Regions from separate parts of the Streptomyces sp. NPDC054883 genome, predicted to be linked through region 2. Evidence: riboswitches for the same ligand, from Rfam matches in the RefSeq annotation. Region 2 holds a riboswitch; the other holds the start of a gene.
The links. A riboswitch is a leader RNA that binds a small molecule or an ion and turns the genes downstream of it on or off. The one in region 2 is predicted to bind cobalamin.

Region 1 (4,161 bases), on a different contig from region 2:
CTGTCCCGTACGGGCGGTGCGCCGACCTTCGCACTCGGAATGTCGCAGATCTTCTCCTCCGTCATCGGCGGGGCCGGGATGAAGGCCTTCTGGTACCACTTCGCCATCATGTTCGAGGCCCTGTTCATCCTGACGACGGTCGACGCCGGCACCCGCGTCGGCCGCTTCATGCTCCAGGACACCCTCGGAAACCTGCACAAGTCCTTCAAGGACGTCAGCTGGAAGCCCGGCGTGTGGATCGCCAGCGCGGTCGTCGTCGGCGGCTGGGGCTACTTCCTGTGGGTGGGCGTCGAGGACCCGCTGGGCGGCATCAACCAGCTGTTCCCGCTGTTCGGCATCGCGAACCAGCTGCTCGCGGCGGTCGCCCTGGCGGTCTGCACCACGCTGCTGGTCAAGTCGGGCCGGCTCAAGTGGGCATGGGTGACGGGCGTCCCGCTGGCCTGGGACGTGGCGGTGACCCTCACCGCCAGCTACCAGAAGGTCTTTTCCGACAACCCGAAGATCGGCTTCTTCGCGCAGCGCGACCTGTACCAGGACGGCATCGACGCCGGAAAGGTCATCAAGCCGGCGAAGGACCTCTCGCAGATGCACACCGTGGTCACCAACGCCACGGTGGACGGCGTCCTGTCGGTGCTCTTCGCCCTGCTGATCGTCATCGTGCTGGTGGACGCCGCCCGGACCTGCGTCAAGGCGGTCCGCGCGCCGCAGGACGTCGCACTCACCGAAGTCCCCTGGACCGAGTCGAAGATCGTCGCCCCGGCGGGCCTGATCGCGACCCCCGAGGAGCGGGCGGAGCTGGCCGCGGCCGGCCTCGACTCCGGCGGCGGCAAGGTCAAGGAGCCGGTGGCGTGAGCGGCGTCCGGGCGGCGCTGGCCAAGGCCGCGCACTACGTACGGGAGTTCACCGGCGAGGCCGCGTACGACCGCTACGCGGCCCACGCCCGCTCCCACGACCCGGACGCCCCGGTCCTCACCCGGCGCGCCTTCGAGCGGGCCCGCACGGACGCCCGCGAAGCCGACCCGCGCGAGGGCTTCCGCTGCTGCTGAACCGGCCCCGGGCCGCCGCGTCCCGCCAGGGAAAACGCGGCGGCCCTTGCGCTGTCCCCGGGGCACACTCGGTCCATGGACATCACGATCAGACGGGCGCTGCCGTCGCAGTACGAGGCGCTCGGGGACATCACCGCCGCGGCCTACCTCGGCGACGGGCTGCTCACGTACGGCGAGGACGATCCGTACCTCGCCAGGCTCCGGGACGTGGCCGGACGGGCCGCCGCCGCCGAGGTGTTCGTCGCCGCGCTCGGCGACGGGCGCGTGGTGGGCGGTGTCACCTTCGCCGCTCCGGGCAGCCCGCTCTGCGACATCGCCGGCCCCGACGAGGCCGAGTTCCGGATGCTGGCGGTCGCCCGCGAGGGCCGCGGCCGGGGCGCCGGCGAGGCACTGGTCCGGGCCTGCATCGACCGCGCCCGGGCCCTGGAGGGCGTACGGCGACTCGTGCTGTCGACCACGCCGGACATGCTCGGCGCGCACCGGATCTACGAGCGCCTGGGCTTCGTCCGGTCCCCGGAGCGGGACTGGGAGCCCGTCCCCGACCTCCCTTTGCTCACGTACGGTCTCGCGCTGTAGTCGGCGCGCGACACAACATCTAGGGGGTCCCCCAGGAGGGGGCCCCCACATGTATGCTCGTGCTCGCTGTCGCCGCAGGGGAATCCGGTGCGAATCCGGAACTGTCCCGCAACGGTGTGAACTGTGCCCATTGGTGCATGCGCAAGTCCGAGGACCTGCCGACAGCGAGCCCGGCTCGACCGAACCGGGTACAGCCACGTCCGGGCCTCGCGGTTGGGCCGGTGGACGCAGCGCGGCGCAAGCGTGCCCGGAGTCGGGGACGCGCCCGCGCGTGCCCGCTCGCGCCCCGCACCGAAGGTGCCCCGGAGCCGAGTGAGGGAGAGCTCCCCCCGTGACCATCGCGCCCGCCGCACCGCGCGCCGAGTCCGACCCGTCCGACAGCGCAACCACCGGCGGGGGCCATGGGGCCGCGCTGCTGCGTACCCTCACCGAGCTGACGGCGGACCTCCCCGACACCGACCCCGGCCGGGTTGCCGCCGCCGCCCTGCGCGGCCGCAGCGCCGTCGCGGACGAGGCCGAACTGCGCTTGCTGGCCACCGAGGCCGCCGCCGGGCTGATCTCCGAGGACCCGGCGTACTCCCGGCTGGCCGCGCGCCTGCTGACGCTGGCCGTGCGCGACGAGGCCACGGGCCAGGGCGCCACCTCCTTCGCCGCGTCCGTCGCGGTCGGGCACCGCGAGGGCCTGATCGCCGACCGTACGGCCGAGTTCGTCGCTGCCCACGCGAGCCGCCTCGACGCACTGGTCGAGCACGCGCTCGTCGAGGGCGCCGACGACCGCTTCGGCTTCTTCGGCCTGCGCACCCTGCACAGCCGCTACCTGCTGCGCCACCCCATCACCCGTCAGGTGATCGAGACGCCGCAGTACTTCATGCTGCGCGTGGCCTGCGGTCTCGCGGCGGACGACAGCGTGGGCGCCGTCGAGGAAGTGGCTTCGCTGTACCGGCTGATGAGCCGCCTGGACTACCTGCCGTCCTCCCCCACCCTCTTCAACTCCGGCACCCGGCACCCGCAGATGTCCTCCTGCTACCTGCTGGACTCCCCGCTGGACGAGCTCGACTCGATCTACGACCGCTACCACCAGGTCGCCCGCCTGTCCAAGCACGCCGGCGGCATCGGCCTGTCGTACTCCCGCATCCGCGCCCGCGGTTCGCTGATCCGCGGCACCAACGGCCACTCCAACGGCATCGTCCCGTTCCTCAAGACCCTCGACGCCTCCGTCGCCGCCGTCAACCAGGGCGGCCGCCGCAAGGGCGCCGCCGCGGTCTACCTGGAGACCTGGCACGCGGACATCGAGGAGTTCCTCGAACTGCGCGACAACACCGGTGAGGACCAGCGCCGCACGCACAACCTGAACCTGGCCCACTGGGTGCCGGACGAGTTCATGCGCCGGGTGAACGCCGACGCCGAGTGGTCGCTGTTCTCCCCCGCAGACGTGCCCGAGCTGGTCGACCTGTGGGGCGACGACTTCGACGCCGCCTACCGCAAGGCCGAAGCGGCCGGCCTAGCCCGCAAGAGCATGCCCGCCCGCGACCTGTACGGCCGGATGATGCGCACCCTCGCGCAGACCGGCCAGGGCTGGATGACCTTCAAGGACGCCTCCAACCGGACGGCGAACCAGACTGCCGAACCCGGCACGGTCGTCCACTCCTCGAACCTCTGCACCGAGATCATCGAGGTCACCAACGACGGCGAGACCGCTGTCTGCAACCTGGGCTCGGTCAACCTCGGCGCCTTCGTCCTGGCAGGAGCCGGCAGGCGGGAGGATGCCATCGACTGGGAGCGGCTGGACGAGACCGTCCGCACCGCCGTCACCTTCCTCGACCGCGTCGTGGACATCAACTTCTACCCGACCGAGCAGGCCGGCCGCTCCAACGCCCGCTGGCGTCCGGTGGGTCTGGGCGCGATGGGCCTCCAGGACGTCTTCTTCCAGCTGAGGCTGCCCTTCGACTCCCCCGAGGCGAAGGCCCTGTCCACGAAGCTCTCCGAGCGGATCATGCTGGCCGCGTACGAGGCCTCCTGCGACCTCGCCGAGCGCAGCGGCCCGCTCCCCGCCTGGGAGCAGACCCGTACGGCCCGCGGTGTCCTGCACCCGGACCACTACGACGTCGAGCTGAACTGGCCCGAGCGCTGGGACGCGCTGCGCGCCCGGGTCGCGAAGAGCGGCATGCGCAACTCGCTGCTGCTCGCCATCGCCCCGACGGCGACGATCGCCTCGATCGCCGGCGTGTACGAGTGCATCGAGCCGCAGGTCTCGAACCTCTTCAAGCGCGAGACGCTCAGCGGTGAGTTCCTCCAGGTCAACGCGTACCTGGTGGACGAGCTGAAGAAGCTCGGCGTGTGGGACGCGCAGACCCGCGAGGCGCTGCGCGAGGCCAGCGGCTCGGTGCAGGGCTTCGGCTGGATCCCGGCCGAGGTGCGCGAGCTGTACCGCACGGCGTGGGAGATCCCGCAGCGCGGCCTGATCGACATGGCGGCGGCCCGTACGCCGTTCCTGGACCAGTCGCAGTCGCTGAACCTGTTCCTGGAGACGCCGACCATC
Region 2 (4,161 bases):
CCGCGCCGTCCTTCTCGTACTCGAACACTGTGTACTCGCTCATTTCTTCGCTGCGTCGTGGGAGGTGGTGCGGCGTGCGTCCCTGAGGGCCGCGGCAAGGTCGGAGGGGGGTACGCCGAGGCGGGGGGCGCCGCCGGGAGCGCGGACGTCGTACCCGTCGGGGGTCGCGAGCACGTCCACCCAGGCGGTCCCGCGCGGATGTCCGCAGCGTCGGTCGCATCCCGACCAGTGCACGGGCAGCGGGCCGGCCGCCAGGGCGGTGACGGCCCGCGCGTCGGCGCGTACGTCGCGGTGGGACCGGGCGCACCCGGGCCGCCCGGTACAGGCGGTCACCGACCGGCGGGGGTCGGCGGGGGTGGTGATCAGCCCGGCGTCGGCGAGGGCGGCGAGGGCGTCCGGCGCGGCGGACGCGGTCAGTCCGGGGACGACGACGCCGCGCCAGGGAGTCAGGCGCAGCCGCCCGGTGAGCCCGGCCAGGAGGTTCCACTGGGAGGTGGTGAGGCGTCCGAGGGGCGCGAGTACGCAGAGCGCGACGCGCTGGCCGGGCCCGTCGACCGGGCCGGGTTCGGGTGCGCGGCCCCGGGGCGCGGCGGGGTCGGCGACAACGGTCGCGTGCACCCCGGCGCCGGCCAGCAGCGCCGCCAACTCATGCGTCTTGAGCGGGTGTTCGGGGGGCAGTTCGGCAACCCGCCAGGCCCGCGTACCGGCTTGCCGGGCGACGTCGAGGAAGTACCGGGCGGCCACGAGGGCGGCCCGGGTCGCGTCGGCGGCGGCCACGAGGAACCCCTCGCCGGCGCCGGCCGTGGTGAGCAGGGCGTGCTCGGGGCTTCGCGCGACCAGGTTCACGTCCGCGTCGAGGGAGCGCACGTCGCCGCGTCCGTCGTCGAGGGCGAACAGGAACCTCCCGGACAGGGTGGCGGCCTCGGCGCTCGCGCAGAGCAGCCGGTCCAGTTCCGCGACCCAGGGCTCGACATCGGGCAGCCCGCTGCGGTCCAGGCCGGTCAGCGGCGAGACGACGACGTTGCGGACCCGCTCGTGCGAGGGGGCGGGGAGGAGCCCGGCGTCGGCCAGCACGCGGGCGAGTTCACCGCCGCAGGCCGCCCCGAGTCCGCGCAGCTGGGCGTTGCCGCGCGAGGTGAGGTCGATGTGCCCGTCGCCGAGCCGGTCCGCCGCGTCGGCGAGCAGCCCGGCCGCGTGCGCCCCGAGCATGCCGCCGGGTATCCGCACCCGGGCGAGGTACCCGTCGTCCGCCTGGTGCAACCGCAGCGCGCCGGGGCAGGCGTCACCTCGGTCCCGTATGACGGGTTCGTCCCGCGATGCGGCGGAAGGGGGCTGGGGCATGGCCGCGAGCATACCCACGATTCTGCGCCCACCCGCTGTGTCGATCACCACCACTACCGGCCACATCCGGCCGCGCCGACTCCACCCACCCCCAGCGGCCGCATCCAGCCCCGCCGGCCGTTTGAGGCGCCGGGGCCCGGGGGCAGAGCCCCGCACCCAGCCCCGCCGGCGTTTGAGGCGCGGGAGCCCGGGGCAGACCCCAAACCCAGCCCCGCCGGCGTTTGAGGCGCGGGAGCCCGGGGGCAGACCCCAAATCCAGCCCCGCCGGCGTTTGAGGCGCGGGGGCCCGGGGGCAGAGCCCCCGCAACGGACCCGCACCCGCCCAACGCACCGCAGGCACCCCGCACCAGGCACCCCGCGCCACCACACCCCCCACCCCGCCGCCTAAGATGACCCCCGGCGGACCACACGGCCCGTCACCGCCGAGGACGGCGACATGGGAGGAAGCCCGGTGCGATTCCGGCGCGGTCCCGCCACTGTGAACCCCGCGGAGCAATCGGCCGGGTGAGTCAGGAACTCCCGCCGTCCTCACTGCCCGGGGCGCGGAAACCCCGAGGAAGGCCTGCCGCCGCATGATCCTGCTGCTGTCGACGTCCGACACCGATCTGCTCAGCGCCCGCGCCGCCGACGGGCCCGTCCCGTACCGGTTCGCGAACCCCTCCCGCCTTCCCCTCGACGACCTGCCCGCCCTCCTCGACGGGGTCGAGCTGGTCGTCGTACGCCTCCTCGGCGGCCTGCGCGCCTGGCAGGACGGCCTCGACCTGCTCCTGGCCCCCGGCCAGCACCGCCCGGTCGTCGTCCTGACCGGCGAACAGGCCCCGGACGCGCAGCTGATGGAGGCCTCGACGGTCCCCATCGGCATCGCCGCCGAAGCCCACGGCTACCTCGCCCACGGCGGCCCGGCCAACCTGGACCAGCTGGCCCGCTTCCTCTCCGACACCGTGCTGCTGACCGGCCACGGGTTCGAGGCCCCGGCCGCCGCGCCCACCTGGGGCCCGCTGGAGCGCACGCCGGCCCGTACCACCGGTCCGCGGATCGCCGTGCTGTACTACCGCGCCCACCAGATGAGCGGCAACACCGCCTTCGTGCACACCCTGTGCGAAGCGATCGAAGCCCACGGCGCCCAGCCGCTCCCCCTCTACGTCTCCTCCCTCCGCACCCCGGAGCCGGAGCTGCTCACCGCCCTGGAGTCGGCGGACGCCATCGTCACCACCGTCCTCGCGGCGGGCGGCACCAAGCCCGCCACCGCCTCGGCCGGCGGCGACGACGAGTCGTGGGACGCCGGCGCCCTGGCCGCGCTCGGCGTGCCGATCCTCCAGGCCCTGTGCCTCACCGGCTCCCGCAGCGCGTGGGCCGAGAACGACGAGGGCCTCTCCCCGCTGGACGCCGCCACCCAGGTCGCCGTCCCGGAGTTCGACGGCCGCCTTATCACCGTCCCGTTCTCCTTCAAGGAACTCGACGAGGACGGCCTGCCCGCCTACGTCGCCGACCCCGAGCGGGCCGCCCGGGTCGCGGGCATCGCCGTGCGCCACGCCCGGCTGCGCCACATCGAGCGCCGCGACAAGAAGATCGCGCTGGTCCTCTCCGCGTACCCGACCAAGCACTCCCGCATCGGCAACGCGGTCGGCCTGGACACCCCGGCCAGCGCCGTGGAGCTGCTGCGCACCCTCATCGCGGGAGGCTACGACTTCGGCCCGGTAGAGGACGTCCCCGGCCTGGTCTCCGGGGACGGCGACGAACTGATCCGCGCCCTGATCGAGGCCGGCGGCCACGACCAGGACTGGCTCACCGAGGAGCAGCTGGCCCGCAACCCCGTCCGCATCCCGGCCGCCGACTACAAGCGCTGGTTCGCCGAGCTCCCGGCCGAGCTCCGGGGCAGCGTCGAGGAGCACTGGGGCGAGGCGCCCGGCGACATGTTCGTGGACCGCTCCGCGAACCCGGAGGGCGACATCGTCCTCGCGGCGCTGCGCCGCGGGAACCTCCTCGTCCTCATCCAGCCGCCGCGCGGCTTCGGCGAGAACCCGATCGCGATCTACCACGACCCGGACCTGCCGCCCTCGCACCACTACCTGGCCGCGTACCGCTGGATCCAGGCCCGCGCGGAGGACGGCGGGTTCGGCGCGGACGCGATGATCCACCTGGGCAAGCACGGCAACCTGGAGTGGCTGCCGGGCAAGAACGCCGGCCTGTCCGCGGCCTGCGCCCCCGACGCCGCGCTCGGCGACCTGCCCCTCGTCTACCCGTTCCTCGTCAACGACCCGGGCGAGGGCACGCAGGCCAAGCGCCGCGTGCACGCCACCCTGGTGGACCACCTGGTGCCGCCGATGGCGCGCGCGGAGTCGTACGGCGACATCGCCCGCCTCGAACAGCACCTGGACGAGTACGCGCAGATCAGCGCCATGGACCCGGCGAAGCTCCCCGCCATCCGGGCGCAGATCTGGACCCTGATCCAGGCGGCGAGGCTCGACCACGACCTGGGCCTCGAAGAGCGCCCTGACGACGAGGGCTTCGACGACTTCCTGCTCCACGTCGACGGCTGGCTGTGCGAGGTCAAGGACGCCCAGATCCGCGACGGTCTGCACGTCCTGGGCGGCGCCCCGACCGGTGCGGCCCGGGTCAACCTGGTGCTGGCGATCCTGCGCGCCCGCCAGATCTGGGGCGGTACGACGGCCCTGCCCGGCCTGCGCGAGGCACTCGGCCTGGACGAGTCCGCGACGACCCGCACCTCGGCGGACGCGGTGGAGGAGACGGCCCGTGCCCTGGTCCAGGCGATGGAGGACGCGAACTGGGACCCGTCGGCGGTGGCTTCGGTCGCCTCGC

Region 1: linked by a shared signal. The riboswitch ahead of ACWGH1_RS14340 (ribonucleoside-diphosphate reductase subunit alpha) and the one ahead of cobN (cobaltochelatase subunit CobN) in region 2 are both predicted to bind cobalamin.

Annotation. Positions count from the first base shown of each region.
Region 1 covers NZ_JBSGYT010000015.1:100,178-104,338, forward strand. The annotation lists gene ACWGH1_RS14325 (carbon starvation CstA family protein) at 1-852, shown strand, start outside; gene ACWGH1_RS14330 (YbdD/YjiX family protein) at 849-1,046, shown strand; gene ACWGH1_RS14335 (GNAT family N-acetyltransferase) at 1,122-1,622, shown strand; cobalamin riboswitch at 1,676-1,799, shown strand; gene ACWGH1_RS14340 (ribonucleoside-diphosphate reductase subunit alpha) at 1,954-4,161, shown strand, end outside.
Region 2 covers NZ_JBSGYT010000003.1:20,276-24,436, forward strand. The annotation lists gene ACWGH1_RS03775 (precorrin-8X methylmutase) at 1-43, opposite strand, end outside; gene cobG (precorrin-3B synthase) at 40-1,341, opposite strand; cobalamin riboswitch at 1,756-1,880, shown strand; gene cobN (cobaltochelatase subunit CobN) at 1,914-4,161, shown strand, end outside.